2 regions of the Sporosarcina sp. SAFN-015 genome follow, and region 2 is predicted to be linked to the other one. Evidence: predicted binding sites of a transcription regulator. Region 2 holds the regulator's gene; the other holds the start of a gene.

Region 1 (7,852 bases), on a different contig from region 2:
TGGCTGCGCGGTTATAGCGTCGGCTACGACAGGCGCTGGCGTCGTATTTAAGGCAGGTTGCGCCAAGCTTGCGCGGTCGCGGTCAATCAGACGCTTAACGTAGTGACTGAACTTGCCGCGTGCAGGATCGGTCGCAAACGCGTATAGCTCGGCTTCGTAGTCGTTGTCGTGCGAAAATGAGACGCCTTTAATCGACCTATTTTCTTTCGCATTCATCCATACGTCAACCTTGCGATTTCGTAGAAACCGACCGCATTCGCAAATGTCGGTAGGTGAATCTGCATACCGTTGTGCGCGTTAAGCTGCGGTATTAACGGCGTAACTTCCGTATAATGCTCCGTAAGCAACGGCAGTAAGTCAGACGCGATACCGCCGCAAACTAGTACATTGTCCGCCTGCCGCCATTTAAGCTGCGTAGTTGAGCGTACGACTGCCCGCGCAATAGCGTCGATATTAGCGCGCCCGCCCGTGGTTTCGACGCCGTAATTGAACGTAGCCGACGCCGTGTTGATGTGTCGGTGGTCGCTTATCGTTGCACAGTTGACCGTGCCGCTGCCTACGTCTATGATGCGAAACACCCCTTCGCGCGGTGCCGCCATGAATGCGCCCGAGCCTTCCGCCGCGACGCCGACGCGATCAATAATGTACGTAAACTGGCGCCCGTTGACCGTAATAACGTGAGTGCCGCGCAATAGTAATTCCAGCTTCGTCTTCTCCGACTTCTTGTGCGAAATAATCGGCTGCCCCACTACGATGTCAAAACGCTCGTAGCCGGGGCAGTATTTTTGTGTGTAGCGATAGATTGCGAGCAGTACGCGTATCAACGTATCATCATGCGCCTTGCTGTCGCCGTACATAGCGCCGCCGCCGAATTGGTCCTCGTAGCTTGCGAGCGTGCCTGCGTAACCTTTGCGTCCCTCATACGCGAACTCCATATCGTCTTCGCCGAAATCTTCCTCGATGTTGCGCTCGAACCAATCGCAAATTGCCGTCCTATACGAATCCACACCGTAAGGCCCCGCCGTCTTGCCGCGATAATTCCCCGGATCGATTCCGAGAATCAACTTTGACATGAAATGCGCCTCCTTTTCGTTATACGAGCGTATAACAAAACGACGATTTTAGGCTGCGTCCGTTTTACGTCAGTTTAACGCTCGTAAAACATACTACGTTGAGTTTGCGTTGAATATTCGTCGGATTAACGCCATAAGCTAAAATAAGTCCGTTTTCTGCCACAGATACGGGCAAATATAGCGAAATGAGGGCGATAGTTGTTTTGGAAAAAGAAAAAAGCTGAACGCAAGTCGTCGATTGATGATAAAGTGCACGTACAGCCTACTATATCCAGAACATTAAAAGAACAAATTGAAAGACTATCATATATAATCGATCAACCTATATCAAAAACATGCGACTTATTGTTTAACTACGGTACAAGTGAGCGTGAGATTGTAGAGTGGTTTGCGAGGTATTTTCAGAAGGACGATTTAAGATTCGAGAACTCGGTCTACCGAAGCCATGCCGACAATCCGTCCTTGAAAGACGTGCCGCTAGTAGGACCTACAGAACGCATTAGCATCCGCTTTACGCAAGACGGCTACCATGACGTAGATATGTATGCGGATATGCTTGGCATTTCGGACTCCCGCGCCGTAGGATTAGTGCTCGAAAAAACGATTAAGCATGTTGGCGTACTTCAACGCCTTATCCGATTTCAGAATAATAGAATGCACTTCGATGAAATCACGATTGCTGAAATGAAGAAACTAATGAAATATGTCAATCATCAGAATCCGTACAAGGAGACGTGGAACGATAAGTTCGTCGCATTTATCGAAGGCCCGAAGAAGCGTCCTAAACTATTCTCGAAGCCTATTACGCCGGAATGCGTCGATACGGAAACGTACCGCTGGAACCTAGATTGATCCGCGCGATAAGTAGATTTCGAGTAACTCCTCCGAACGGTTTTTCAGCCTAGCATTCAAATAGCTGCGCTCGTCCGTATAGCCGCCGTGATAAAATATGTATTTCGTAAACGTATCGCCAACTTTGCCGCGTTCCAGCCGTAACTTGTTTGCACGCATATAGTCGGCAGTCACTTTATTGTCGCGCTGTACTGCGTCTATTGCGGCGTCAATCAGACGCAAATAAGGCGCTTGGAATTTGAGTGCGCTACGTTCGACGGCTTCTCGATCACGCGCAAGTATCGTAAGTAGCATCGGCAAGTATATCGCGTTCTCGAAATGTTGTAGAGATTCATCGGAAATGAACGGCATAGAAGCGACCTCCTTTCAGACAATTATAGCGAACGCGTATTCGTAGTGCAAGTGCCTAGTCAAACGCAAAAAGGCGACCCGCCCCGTAATTAAACGGAGTAGGTCGCCTTGTTTATTTCTTTCGCGCGTTGTAACTAATCAGTAGGTCCAGCGCTTCGCCGCGCGTCATTGTGCTTACTTTCGCCGTGTGATTCACGCTGAATACTTTCTCGTCGAATGCGCGCTGTAGTAACTTGCGCATGTCCGCCTGTTGTGTTGCCGGTAGTTTCTCCGCCAAGTAGTCCGCCTCCTTTTGCGTCGTTCCTGCGTTGCCTTGCGCCTGTTTAGCGCGCTTTAGCGCAGCCAAAGTCTTAGCGCCCGCCACGCCGTCTACCGCAAGTCCTACGGCGCGTTGGAACGCTTTAATCGCCTCCGCCGTCGCTGGCCCCGCAATGCCGTCGACTTTAACTGCGTAGCCCGCCGCAACTAATAACGCTTGTAACGCTTTTACCGCAGGGTCAACGATATAAAGCATCGGATCAACTGCGTTAGTAAAGCGATTATTCCACGCGCCAGTATGAACTTCGAAGTGCAAGTGAACGCCAGTACTGACGCCAGTCGTCCCCATCACCGCGATAGTTGCACCTGCTTTAACGTATTGACCAACGCGTACATTGAACGACGCAAGATGCGCATAGACCGTCGTATACAGCTTGCCGGCGATAACATGCTCGATCATTACGGTATTGCCGTAGCCATTCGTCGATTTTGCGTAGGTTACTTTGCCGTCAGCCGCCGCAACTATGCGTGTACCGGCGTCGCGTCCGAAGTCTACGCCCCAATGCATTGTCGTAGGCTTGCCCGTTACCGGATGTGTGCGCATACCGAATGGTGATGTCAGACGGCCGGCGCTTGGACGAATGAACATCGTTAATCCTCCGCCTTTTCTTCGTTGTCGACCGCCGCCTTATCGATTGCACCTTCCTGCAAAATATAGACGGCAATTGCGCCGAAGCTCGTAATAATGGCCGCCACTTGCGCGATGTCATTTTCGCCGACATTAAACGCGACTAATAGCGAGCCTACAAAACCTGCGACCATCGCCCAAAACTTTCTTGACGCCAGTTTGCGTTTAAAGTTCGTCATAGTATATCGTCCCCTTCCGTAGCGCTAACGGCATCATCGCCGTACACGCTCCGTAATTTAATTTCATTCTCCTTGCGCGCCTTCCAGTAATAAAAGCCCGTTGCCGTCGCAACCTCTGCGAATACTGACGGAATTAAATAAGCGAGCGGACTAGTGTCGCCCGTCCGCCATATAATTGCAAGCGTGAACGCGATGATTACGCCCGTCACGCCGAATATTACGTAGAGTAGCTTTTTCGAGAACTCCGTCGGCTTCTTCGGCTTGCGCGGTTGCCTTACGATTTGTAGGCGCATATCATACGCCCCCTAACTTATCCACGCGCTCATTGACGGCCTTTACGCCTTCCTGCGCCTGCTTTACGCCTTCCTCGACGCGTATGATACGCTCCGATACGCCTGCGATTGTCTGTTCGTTCACCTTTAGATCGACGCGTATAGAGCGCACGTCCTGCCCGATGCTGTCGAGCTTGGTCGTAACGATTGCGGACTCGGCTGCGCTCGCTTTAACGTCCTTGTCACGTGTGCGCAAAAAGCCGACGTAGCCGAGGGCCATGCCGACAAGTGCGCTGATTAAACCGATTGTAATTTCCATTATGCGGCCACCTCGTATTTATCGCCGGTGATTTCTTCGTATTGTTCCGGGGTAATCTTGTTCGCAACTACGAATTTCTTAACGTCATCCTTCGTGTAAAAGCGAGGATAGTACGCCTTTGCTGCGTTATACCATACGTTATTCATTCGTCGCACCTCCGTCTAGTAAAATAAGTAACATTTCCGCCTGTAACTCTTCGACCGTTTCCAGCCGTATATCTTTTTCGATATTGGCGAGGGCGAGCGATGCGTTTTCCGCCTCTAGTCGTGCAATCTTTTCCGCGTCTGTTTCTCCGACAAATACCTTTTCCAGCTCGCCGAAACTACCGTCCGGCAGCCGCCTTCTCCGCATGATTGTCATTACGACAACACCCCCGAAATTAACGTGATTCCTACGTCTTTTGCCGTGTCTGTGCGCGTCTGTGTCAGTTGGATAACGATGTTCTCCTTTGCTTCTGCCGCGTCGTACGTAAACTCGTCCTCTTCGATGCCGTCCGTTACATATGCCGTAACAGTCTTCGTCATGGGCGTGAAACTTTCCGCCTCGCCTGGCGCCGTCATGCTGATTTCCGCGCTTAATTCGATGCCGTCTGCGTCGCGCTCGACCCATAGCAGAACGCCTTTTGCGCTTCCGTTCGGTGGCGTAAGTTTATAGCGCGTGACGGACGATTTGAGCGGTACTGTCGGCGCAGACTTCGTTACGTTTAACGTCTTCGTCGTTGTTGCGCCGAAGCTGTCGATAGCTTGTACTGTTAATGCGTTCGGACCCTCCGCGAGTAGCGCTAGTCCGATGTCAAATGAAAAAGACCCGCCAGTAGGTCCGTTATATATTTCCGTATATGCGCCGTCAGCGATTCGATAGCGAACTCGAACAAGGTTGCCGTCCGGATCACTTACCGACCCGCTAACCGTTACTTTGTCCGTATTAAGTAAATCGCTAGGTTGCGCGAAAGGCTTGAACGTAATATCCGGCGGACGGTTAGCAATTACTTTAAACGTCCTAACTTGTTCCGTGGACTTACCGCCTTGATCGTCCTCCGCCCATACGCGCAAGGTGTGTGAGACGTTTTCGGCGAGTGACGCGACTACGGTTGTGGAGCCGTCAAATAACGATCCCGAATTATACTTTAAAACTTTACTGAACGAGACCACTGCGCCGGTAGAAATATTAGAAGTTAATGCGCGGACTGTGCCATCGTTAATCCTGTAACGTACGGTTACGACGTTACCTGCGTCTGCATCCACTACGGTTCCCGAGATGTTTATTGCCTCATTTTCTAGTATGGTACGGCTGTCTGCGGTATATAAGGTAACTGTGGGTACGTTATTGACTTGTGAACCGCGAACGTACCAGTAACCGTCGTCATGCTCCCCGTTCGCGGGGTAAGTGCCGTCTTCTGCGGTAACGGTTCCTACTAAAGTTCCGGCTGATTTAGATTCACTTAGTAGAGTTTTGATGCGTTTTTGAGAATCGTAATATATAACTTGATTCCCTTCTATCTGTCCGTTATTCAAAATAACAAATGATGTTTCTGTTGACGTGTTGACTAACTCTGTGCGATAACCGCCTAATTGTTCGCCATGCCTCGTTACAGGGGTTAACAATGTATACCTGCCATCGGTTCTGATACTATCCGAGGAATAAACGGTATAATTACCAAGTTGACTAAAACTCCTTATTACGTTTTCGTTTTTCACCGCCGACCATAGCGGCGTTGTTTTGATTGTGTATTTACTGTAGCGATACTTCGCCATCTCACACCACCTCCGTTATGGCGACGTTATAATTGCCCCACGCGCCGAACAATAGACGTTGCCTAGCCGTATCTGCTACGGAATTTGACCGACTTATTCTTGCGCCCTTCTTATAAGCGTTAGTCAGCGCGCTAACCGTCAACTGCTCGCTCGCAATTGCAATCACTTTAACCGTTTCCTGCGATACATCGTCGAAAATCGTAACATTTTCTCCGACTGAGAACGGTACAGTGTCGACCTTAATCGTTGTTGCGCCAGCAGTTACCGCCGCTTGCGCCACCGCTTCGCTTGTTAGGCGCGTCAATTGCTTCGAATTTCCTCCGTCGAGTGTGTCGAAGAATGTACCGTTATTTGCGGGTGCACGTCCGAACATATCGATTTGCACCTGTTGCTTTTGGAGTTGATCGCGGTAATATTCGAGTAGCAAGTACATGTTGAAAATTCCGTCTTCGATATTATTGGCGCGCTGTGCCGTGAACCGAGTGCCTTCTTGGACGACATTGCCCGAAATAATATCGATAATGTGGTCGCGCCATTCCGTTTTCGTGTACGGTTTAATTTGCAAAACAACCACCCTTTCGTTAAATTTGTACGCAAAAAAGAACGCCGGTTAGGGCGTCCTTGTATGTGCGTTGTTGTTTTTCGTTACTACACAGTTTGTTCCTACTGTGTCTATAGTGCAATAAGAAAAAGCACCCAAGCAGGATGCTTTTTAAGATTTATTTAAGAGGTCTATCGCTTGGAATTCTTCTTCACTTAGTTCTAGTAGTTCCTTATACGGTTCCTTTATTGATTCACCGTTAAGATAGCTGCTTTCTACAGTCTGGTAGTAACTTTCAAGGTCAATAATTTCTTTTTCAGCAAGGATATTCAACAATGCCTTTTCTCTTGCTTCAAGTTGAAGATTTTTTATTGCAAGTTTTACTATTAAGTCCTTAGATTTAATCATTACACTCTTCTCCTTTCGTTCACTTTTTTACATTGAATGTGCCATTCCTGCTTTAATTCTTTCTTCTATAATGTTTTTCACTACTTCTAAATCATTGGGCACATCAACAGATAAAGTATCTGATTCAACTTCGATCATCTTAATCTTTTGCCCATGCTCCACAAACCTTAATTCATTGACATCTTCGACTAATTCGTTGTTCCCCTTTGGGGTATTAGCGAAAAACTCAAGTGCCTCTGCATTGTAAACAAGAACACCTAAATGCTTGTAATAGTCAATTTCAATTTCAATCCCGTTTTTTCTAAATGGTATAGGATTTCTTGAAAAATACAACGCATAATCTTCATGATCAGTTACAACCTTTATATTTGTATTATCCTCCACCTCTTCTTGTGATTTGATTTTTGTCATTAAATTAGCAACATATAGACGATTGTTTTCAAATGTTTCAGGAATAATAGCTTTGATCGTATCTGGTTGTATCAGCGGCTCGTCCCCATTAATAACCACATATAAATCAGCTTGAATTTTCTTGGAAACTTCATTTACTCTTTGTGTGCTTGTCGGATGATTGTTAGAAGTCATAACAGTATTAATACCAAGTTCCTGACAAACTTTTTCAATTTCGTCATTATCAGTCGCAACATATACTTCACTAAATTCTTTTACTTTTTTCGCTTGATTATAAACCCACCATATCATTGGTTTGCCGCATATATCAGCTAAGGGTTTTCCTTTAAAACGCGAAGAGTTATAACGCGCCGGAATTATACAAACGATATCCATATAAATCCTCCTATCACAAGATTGAAACTATTTTAATAGTACCATAAAACTTGCAATAGGAAGATATTATAAAGATATTTCTTTATTCAGCCTACATCTCTTAGAATTTCACTGTTATTAAAGCTACCCAGTCCGTACTATAGCTCCCAATCTACATCCGTTTTTATTACTTCGGCTGGACTACCACCTACTAATGTATTAGGTGGCACATCTTTATTCACAACAGAATTAGCAGCAACTACAGAATTATCTCCAATAGTCACACCCTTTAAAACTGTAACATTACAGCCTATCCAAACGTGATTACCAATAGATATTGAGTTCACTTTTTCCTTCTGATCAGGGAGCAACGTATGAAAATCCGAATCTAT
Region 2 (7,852 bases):
GCGTCTACCAAAAACGTCGTTTGGTCCGTGTATAACGGAGCATCTACCGTTATCTGGCGGAGACTTTGGAAGTGAAGAGCAGTTCACTATTTTTACTGAAAGTAAATCGAATGAAGCGGAATTATACGGAATTTCGAAGCAAGAAGGTGAGATGCTCGCTTCCTTGTATGGCACGAATGTTGACCAAGTCTTTAATTATGTCAGTGCCGTTTCGACAGAGAATTCCATTTTACCAGCGATTTGGAAAGCGGAAATCCTCTATGCGATCCATTACGAAATGGCAATGACGCCTTCAGATTTTTTCATAAGAAGGAAGGGAGATTTATTCTTCAATATTTCGTATGTCAAGCTGTATAAAGAGGCGGCAACCGATTATATGGGAGCCATCCTATCCTATACAAAAGAAATGCGAGAGCGCTATCTTCACAAGTTGGAAGAACATATAAAAGAGGCTGAGGGGAAGGTTGGTGAACGAGTTTGAATGAACAAGCGTTGATGATGTCCGATCGTGTTTGCATCCATACGGTTTACGCGCAGCCTGATGTGAATCCAATCGCTCACATCCATATTATGCATGGGATGGCCGAGCATATAGGACGCTACGAACAGTTCATAGCATATCTCGTAAACGAAGGCTTCGCCGTATCCGGGCATGATCATCGAGGGCATGGCCAGACAGCCTCATTAAACGGGAAATTGGGACATTTCGGCGATTCGGTCGGCTTTGATCGGATTGTAGAAGATGCGCAAGAAATCATCGACTTTTACAAGGCTAAATTCCAAGCACCCCGAATGATACTGTTCGGCCATAGCATGGGCTCATTCGTAGCTAGAAGATATGCCCAGAAATTTGGCAGTGAACTTGATAAGCTTATTTGTTCGGGCACAGCAGGCGACCCTGGTGTAAGCAGAGTCGGAGGACAAGCGTTAGCGCATTTGAAGGGCAAAACAACGACATTCAGCGAGCCTGACTATTTTATTAATAAATTAGTATTCGGCGGTTTTAACAAAACAGTCGGCACGCAGAAAACACCATTCGATTGGTTATCGAGAGATAAAGAAGCCGTAGAAAAATATATTAATGATCCATTATGTGGATTCGTGCCGACTACCCGTTTTTTCATCGATCTGTTCGAAGGTCTTGAAAAAATAAATGATCATTACAACATAAGACAAATTCCTAACAGCTTGCCGATCCTTCTTCTTTCTGGATTAGATGACCCTGTTGGCAATAAAGGAAAAGGCGTCTGGCAGGCTGCAAGGCAATTTACCGATGTAGGCATCGAGGATGTAACGGTCATGCTATACGAAGGCGGACGGCACGAAATGTTGAATGAAGTGAATCGGGAACAAGTATTTAAGTTTATAAAGGATTGGATAATATAAGAATGAAACAAACAAATAAAGTCATTGCAATTGTCGGTCCGACTGCATCAGGTAAAACGGCATTAAGCATTGAACTTGCCAAAAGACTGAATGGAGAAATTATAAACGGGGATGCGATGCAAGTATATAAAGGCTTGAATATCGGTACTGCGAAAATCACCGAAGATGAAAAGGAAGGGATTCCCCATCATCTGTTCGACATTAAGGAACCGACCGATTCATTTTCCGTAGCGGAATACCAGTCTACTGTTAGAAATTGCATCGAAGAAATCCAAAATCGCGACAAACAACCGATCATCGTCGGAGGAACAGGATTATATATACAGTCAGTCCTATTCGATTTCAGATTTACCGATGAGGCAGGCGATGAAAAGATCAGAGCCGAGTTGGAAGAAGAACTGAAAACGGAAGGCGGGGCCGAGCGTCTATACAACCGTCTTCAGAAACTGGACCCTGCAAGTGCAGAAAAAATCCATCCAAACAACCATAGACGTTTAATACGCGCGCTTGAAATAATTGAAGTGACCGGTAAAACGAAAAACGAGCACGAGCAAGGGGCAGGTGCAGCGCCTAAATACGACCACCTCATTGTCGGTTTAGATTTGGAGAGGGAAGTCCTCTATGAAAGGATTAACCGAAGAGTGGATCTCATGATGGAGGAGGGTTTGCTTGAAGAAGCGAGAGGCCTATGGGAAAATGGCATCCGTGATGTCCAGTCAGTTCAAGCAATTGGATATAAGGAACTGTATCAACATTTTAAAGGCTTCCTCTCTTTGGAAGAAGCCATCGAGTTAATCAAAAAACATACTCGCCATTATGCGAAACGTCAAATGACATACTTTAGAAACAAGGTAGAGATTTCCTGGTTCGATGCACATTCAGACAAGGGAAAAATTATAGATGGAATTTTATCGATTTTAAAGGGTTTTGAAGAGGCTGAATCGAATAAGTAAAAAGGCAAGAGAAATATAGAAGCAATTGGAGGCTGGGGTGTATGTCACAAGGCAATATGCAAGAAACTTTTTTGAACTCATTACGGAAAAATAACACGTTTGTCACTGTATTTCTATTGAATGGTTTTCAGTTGAAAGGTCTTATCAAATCTTATGATAATTACACCGTTCTTTTGGAATCGGATGGCAAACAGCAATTAATTTACAAACACGCAATTTCCACATATGTACCTGCAAAACCAGTCGTGTTAAAGGACGAAGAATAACAAGCATATGTCCCAATGAAGGAACAGGTTCAACATACCTGTTCCTTTTTCTATTTGTTATATTCATTTTCGCCACGCGGCAATTCCCAGTGAAAACGATAAGAAAGAATACGTAAAGCCGCGACTACAACGAGCAGTGCGTATAATGCCCAATCGTAGCTATGAAGTCCGATGCCCACAAAAAAACCTGCTCCAGCCGCCCATATTGCATATATATCTTTCTTGAAGATAAGGGGGCGTCTGCCTGCAAGCAGATCCCTGATCACACCTCCGCCTGCACCGGTCAAAACGGCAGCAACCATAACCGCATAAAGTGACATATTCATATTGACTGCTAACATGGCCCCTTGAATTGCAAAAGCGGCTAGTCCGATGGCGTCAAAATAAGTGCCCCACCGATTCCAATGCCTAATAATAGATTTCGAAAAAAAGAAAATGAATGTAATTAATATCGAAGCGACGATGAAAAGAAAGTTCTGGTTCCATAATACAGTAGCCGGAATTCCGAGAAGAACATTTCGAACTGCACCTCCACCGAACGCCGTTACCATCCCTAATATATAGACACCGAATATATCATATTTTTCTTCTTGCGCAACTAATGCTCCGGAAACGGCGAAAGCTGCCGTACCGATAAAACTGAATACTTCCCAAGCCAATCATGTTCCTCCTAACTTCAAACAAAACAATTGTATATCAAAATACGTACTCCGCCAATACCAATCGTTTTTCATTGACCTATTCCATGAGACTGATAAGATATTATAGTGACTATTTGTAGGAATGAGGAAATTGAAATGATGATACATGAATTTGCTTCCGAAATCGAAAAGAAGGCGGAAGAAACGGAACAAACACTTGCCCCTTATTTTAAAGACGTGGAAAAGACAGCTTTTTTCAATCAAAGAAAAGTGCTGGCAGCATTCCGAAAAAATATGGTGAGCGATTTTCATCTAACCGGCTCGACAGGCTACGGATATGATGATAGCGGCAGGGATGTGCTTGAACAAGTATATGCAGACACTTTTGGCGCGGAAGCATGTCTCGTCCGCAATCAGATCATCTCAGGGACACACGCAATTTCTTTAAGCTTGTTCGGCGTATTAAGACCAGGTGATGAACTTCTCTATATAACAGGAAAACCATACGACACGTTGGAATCAATCGTATCCGGCAATGGTGAGGACACTGGGTCGCTCATTGATTACGGAATTACATACAAGCACATCGATTTGAAAGAAGACGGCACAGTAGATTTCGAAGAAGTAAAGAAGAATATCCATACCAAGACGAAAATGGTCGGTATACAACGTTCAAAAGGATATTCGGACCGTCCTTCTTTCCGTGTAGATGAAATCGGTGAAATGGTACAATTCATCAAATCGGTGAACCCTCACATTATTGTATTTGTAGACAATTGCTACGGTGAATTTGTCGAGACGAAAGAGCCGGTAGAAGTAGGGGCCGATTTAATGGCAGGATCGCTCATCAAAAATCCAGGAGGAGGTCTTGCAAGAACCGGTGGATACATTGCGGGACGTGCCGACCTTGTAAAAAAATGCGCTTATCGTATGACGTCGCCTGGAATTGGTGCGGAGGCAGGTGCATCACTTGATACGCTGCTGGAAATGTATCAAGGCTTCTTCCTTGCTCCCCACGTCGTTAGCCAAGCAGTGAAAGGCGCTCTTTTTACAGCTGGTTTCCTCGATAGCTATGGATTCGATACGACACCACATTATTCGGCTAAGCGAACAGATTTAATACAATCCGTAAATTTCGGCAACGCTGAGCAGATGATCGCTTTCTGTCGAACAATCCAAGAAAACTCGCCGATCAATGCGCATTACGCTCCCGAACCATCGTATATGCCGGGTTATTCCGATGACGTCATTATGGCTGCAGGAACATTCATACAAGGTTCCAGTATCGAGCTCACAGCAGACGGTCCGATCCGTCCGCCATACACGGCTTATGTACAAGGCGGTTTGACGTACGAACATGTGAAAGCGGCAGTCATGTCTTCTGTAGATAAGTTATTAAAAGATAAGATGATGTAAGGTAGTTAATGAAATAAGATAGGGCTGTCCGGACAGGTTAAGTATAATCTACCTTCTGGATAGCCTTTTGTATATTTGATTATAACAATCATCAAGCGCTCAACTATTCCGATAAGCGCTCAACAATTCGATAAAGCGCTCAACAAACGCGGCAAGCGCTCAACAATCCTGATAGTGCTCAAGAAACGCAGCAAGCGCTCAACAATTCGATAAAGCGCTCATAAGACGCAGCAAGCGCTCAACAATCCTGATAGCGCTCAAGAAACGCAGCAAGCGCTCAACAATCCTGAAAAGTGCTCATGAAACGCAGCAAGCGCTCAACAATCCTGAAAAGTGCTCATGATACGCAGCAAGCGCTCAACAATCCTTGAAAAGCGCTCATAAATCGCAGCAAGCGCTCAACAATCCGTAAAAGCGCTCAAGAAACGCAGCAAGCGCTCAACAATTTGATAAAGCGCTCAAGAAACGCAACAAGCGCTCAACAATCTAGAAAAGCGCTCAAGAAACGCAACAAGCGCTCAACAATCCAGAAAAGCGCTCAAGAAACGCAGCAAGCGCTCAACAATCCAGAAAAGCGCTCAAGAAACGCAACAAGCGCTCAACAATCCGTAAAAGCGCTCATGAAACTCAATAAGCGCTCAAAAGGCGCAACTCAATAGAAAAAAGACTGTCTCGCAAAGTCGAATCGACTTTCCAGACAGTCTTTATCAATTTATTTCATTAATGAATCTGACGATACACGCCTACGACTTTACCTAGAATGGAAACTGAATTGACGATGATCGGTTCCATCGATTCATTTTCCGGCTGCAAACGGAAATAATCCTTTTCTTTGAAGAAACGTTTCACTGTCGCCTCATCTTCTTCAGTCATTGCGACTACAATTTCTCCATTATTAGCTGTATGTGTCTGTTTTACGACGACATAATCCCCATTTAATATCCCAGCTTCTATCATACTATCTCCTACTATTTCAAGCATGAACAGCTTATCATCAGACGTGCCATATGTATCCGGCAACGGGAAATACTCCTCAATGTTCTCAATTGCAGTAATCGGCAATCCAGCGGTAACTTTTCCGACTAACGGAACATGCACAACACCAGATTTAAGCGCAGTCAAACCTTCCGGATCTAGTATCTCGATTGCTCTTGGTTTTGTCGGGTCTCTGCGGATATAACCTTTACTTTCTAATCTAGCTAGATGTCCATGCACGGTTGAACTTGAAGCTAGTCCGACAGCCTCTCCAATTTCACGAACGGAAGGCGGGTATCCTTTAAGTTTCACTTCATCTTTTATAAACGTTAGGATATCCTGCTGTCTTTTTGAGATTTTTTTCATTTTTCCACCCCTCCAATTAATAGAATCAATAATTAGCAAATGTGCGAACGAACGTCCGTATCCACAATTGTTTCTTACAAAGAGTATAACAGGTGTTCGGGCAATTGGCAAACAAAGGTTCGAAAGTTTTGTTGACTTCTAAAAATTCGTGTCCTATAATGGGAACAAGTATTCCGAACAAACATTCTTGGAGGGGTTTTTTTATGGCTTTCATTCAAAAATATGGCTTTATCCTTTTGATTCTACTTCTGTGCACTGCTTTTACAATTGCAGGCGTCATGAAAGAAACGAAGTCTGCTTCAGATTCGTTCATTGAAATTACAATATCGGAGGGCGATACTCTCTGGGGGTTAGCTAGAAATTATTCTGAACAAGATCACCCGAAAAAATGGATTGCAAAAGTAATGGAAATAAACGATATGGAATCCACGACGATCAAATCAGGAGAAACATTGAAATTGCCGCAATTGGATCCGCTCATGCATGATACAATGTTGACTGAATTGGCAGGAGAAGAATAAGGGGGGGAGAAAATGAAGACATGTGTCATTTATTGCCGTGTCAGCACGGAAAAAGATTCACAGGAAGTCTCACTAGCGAGACAAGAAGAGGAACTGAACCGGCTTGCGGACGAACTTAGTCTGAAGGTTGTACATATATTTAAGGAAAAGCATAGCGGCTATGATATGGAACGGGAAGGGCTGCTTGACTTATTAGATTGCATACGTGACGAAAAGATAGATGCAATTCTCATCCAGGACGAAACAAGACTGGGCAGAGGGAACGCTAGAGTCGCTATCTTGCATTTGCTTGCAAAGACAAACACCGAAGTCATTACAAACCACGATAACGGGGCATTGAAATTGAACGAAATGGACACAATGCTGCTAGAAATACTGGCGATCGTCGAAGAATATCAACGAAAATTACATAATGCCAAGATTCGCAGGGGGATGAAACGGGCGGTCCGCGATGGATACAGGCCAGAACGGAATTTAAAAAATAAAGGCAACCTAGAAGGACGCGAACGGAAAGAAGTTCCCGTTAGTGAAATCGTCTCATTACGGCAAAAAGGCCTCACTTTCGAAGAAATCGCAGGCGTATTAAGAGGCCTCGGCCATAACGTAAGCAAAGCAACGGTCCACCGCCGATATAAAGAATATGAACAAGAGCAGGAAGGCTGATTTGTTGCACTTCCTGCTCTTTTTGTATACCTTCAAAGTATAGTTTTAATGAGTTTCACTTCAATTGTTAATGGTATTATTGTTATTATTATTAAAGTTTTATTAGGATTGAAGCGGAAAGCGTCCGCCTGAAGCGTAAATCCGGTGTACAATTGCATGTGGACAACACAACTGGAGGAATTCGATGTTATCAAAAGATAAAATTAAACGTATCAACGAACTATCAAAAAAGTCGAAAACAATCGGCCTATCAATCGAAGAAGCAAAAGAACAAACACAACTGCGCAAAGAATACCTAGAAACATTCCGTTCATCCATGCGTGACACAATCGAAAACGTCAAAGTAATCGACCCCGAAGGCAACGACGTTACACCCGACAAAGTGAAAGACGCACGCAACAAGAAGTTCCTCAACTGAACATCTGGACATAGAATGGATTGTATTTCATCTATGAATTGACTACACTATAGATGGTATAACAATTGCAACTACAAGATAAAGCACGGGAAAGGATGTTCTGAATGACCGAAAAGATTGACCAATTAGCAATAAACACAATACGAACGTTATCCATCGATGCGATCGAAAAGGCGAATTCCGGCCACCCGGGATTGCCAATGGGCGCTGCTCCGATGGCTTACACATTATGGACGAAGCATATGCA

What was found. The regulator LexA, encoded in region 2, represses DNA repair genes until DNA is damaged. The targets are predictions, from matches to a motif close to CGAACATATGTTCG.
Region 1: the regulator LexA is predicted to act here: its motif matches at 2,306-2,319, upstream of ACR65H_RS12040 (YhjD family protein).

Annotation. Positions count from the first base shown of each region.
Region 1 is NZ_JBPFDR010000006.1:108,703-116,554, forward strand. It holds gene ACR65H_RS12025 (hypothetical protein) at 1-216, opposite strand, end outside; gene ACR65H_RS12030 (ParM/StbA family protein) at 213-1,073, opposite strand; gene ACR65H_RS12035 (hypothetical protein) at 1,272-1,925, shown strand; gene ACR65H_RS12040 (YhjD family protein) at 1,917-2,276, opposite strand; gene ACR65H_RS12045 (peptidoglycan DD-metalloendopeptidase family protein) at 2,389-3,183, opposite strand; gene ACR65H_RS12050 (hypothetical protein) at 3,186-3,401, opposite strand; gene ACR65H_RS12055 (hypothetical protein) at 3,398-3,694, opposite strand; gene ACR65H_RS12060 (hypothetical protein) at 3,696-3,992, opposite strand; gene ACR65H_RS12065 (XkdX family protein) at 3,992-4,138, opposite strand; gene ACR65H_RS12070 (hypothetical protein) at 4,131-4,352, opposite strand; gene ACR65H_RS12075 (hypothetical protein) at 4,352-5,746, opposite strand; gene ACR65H_RS12080 (hypothetical protein) at 5,748-6,311, opposite strand; gene ACR65H_RS12085 (hypothetical protein) at 6,459-6,695, opposite strand; gene kdsB (3-deoxy-manno-octulosonate cytidylyltransferase) at 6,723-7,481, opposite strand; gene ACR65H_RS12095 (acyltransferase) at 7,619-7,852, opposite strand, start outside.
Region 2 is NZ_JBPFDR010000003.1:234,286-242,137, reverse strand. It holds gene ACR65H_RS07035 (glycerol-3-phosphate dehydrogenase/oxidase) at 1-481, shown strand, start outside; gene ACR65H_RS07030 (alpha/beta hydrolase) at 478-1,386, shown strand; gene miaA (tRNA (adenosine(37)-N6)-dimethylallyltransferase MiaA) at 1,389-2,339, shown strand; gene hfq (RNA chaperone Hfq) at 2,381-2,605, shown strand; gene ACR65H_RS07015 (trimeric intracellular cation channel family protein) at 2,656-3,264, opposite strand; gene ACR65H_RS07010 (methionine gamma-lyase family protein) at 3,403-4,662, shown strand; gene lexA (transcriptional repressor LexA) at 5,383-6,003, opposite strand; gene yneA (cell division suppressor protein YneA) at 6,207-6,524, shown strand; gene ACR65H_RS06995 (YneB family resolvase-like protein) at 6,537-7,187, shown strand; gene ACR65H_RS06990 (DUF896 domain-containing protein) at 7,372-7,605, shown strand; gene tkt (transketolase) at 7,710-7,852, shown strand, end outside.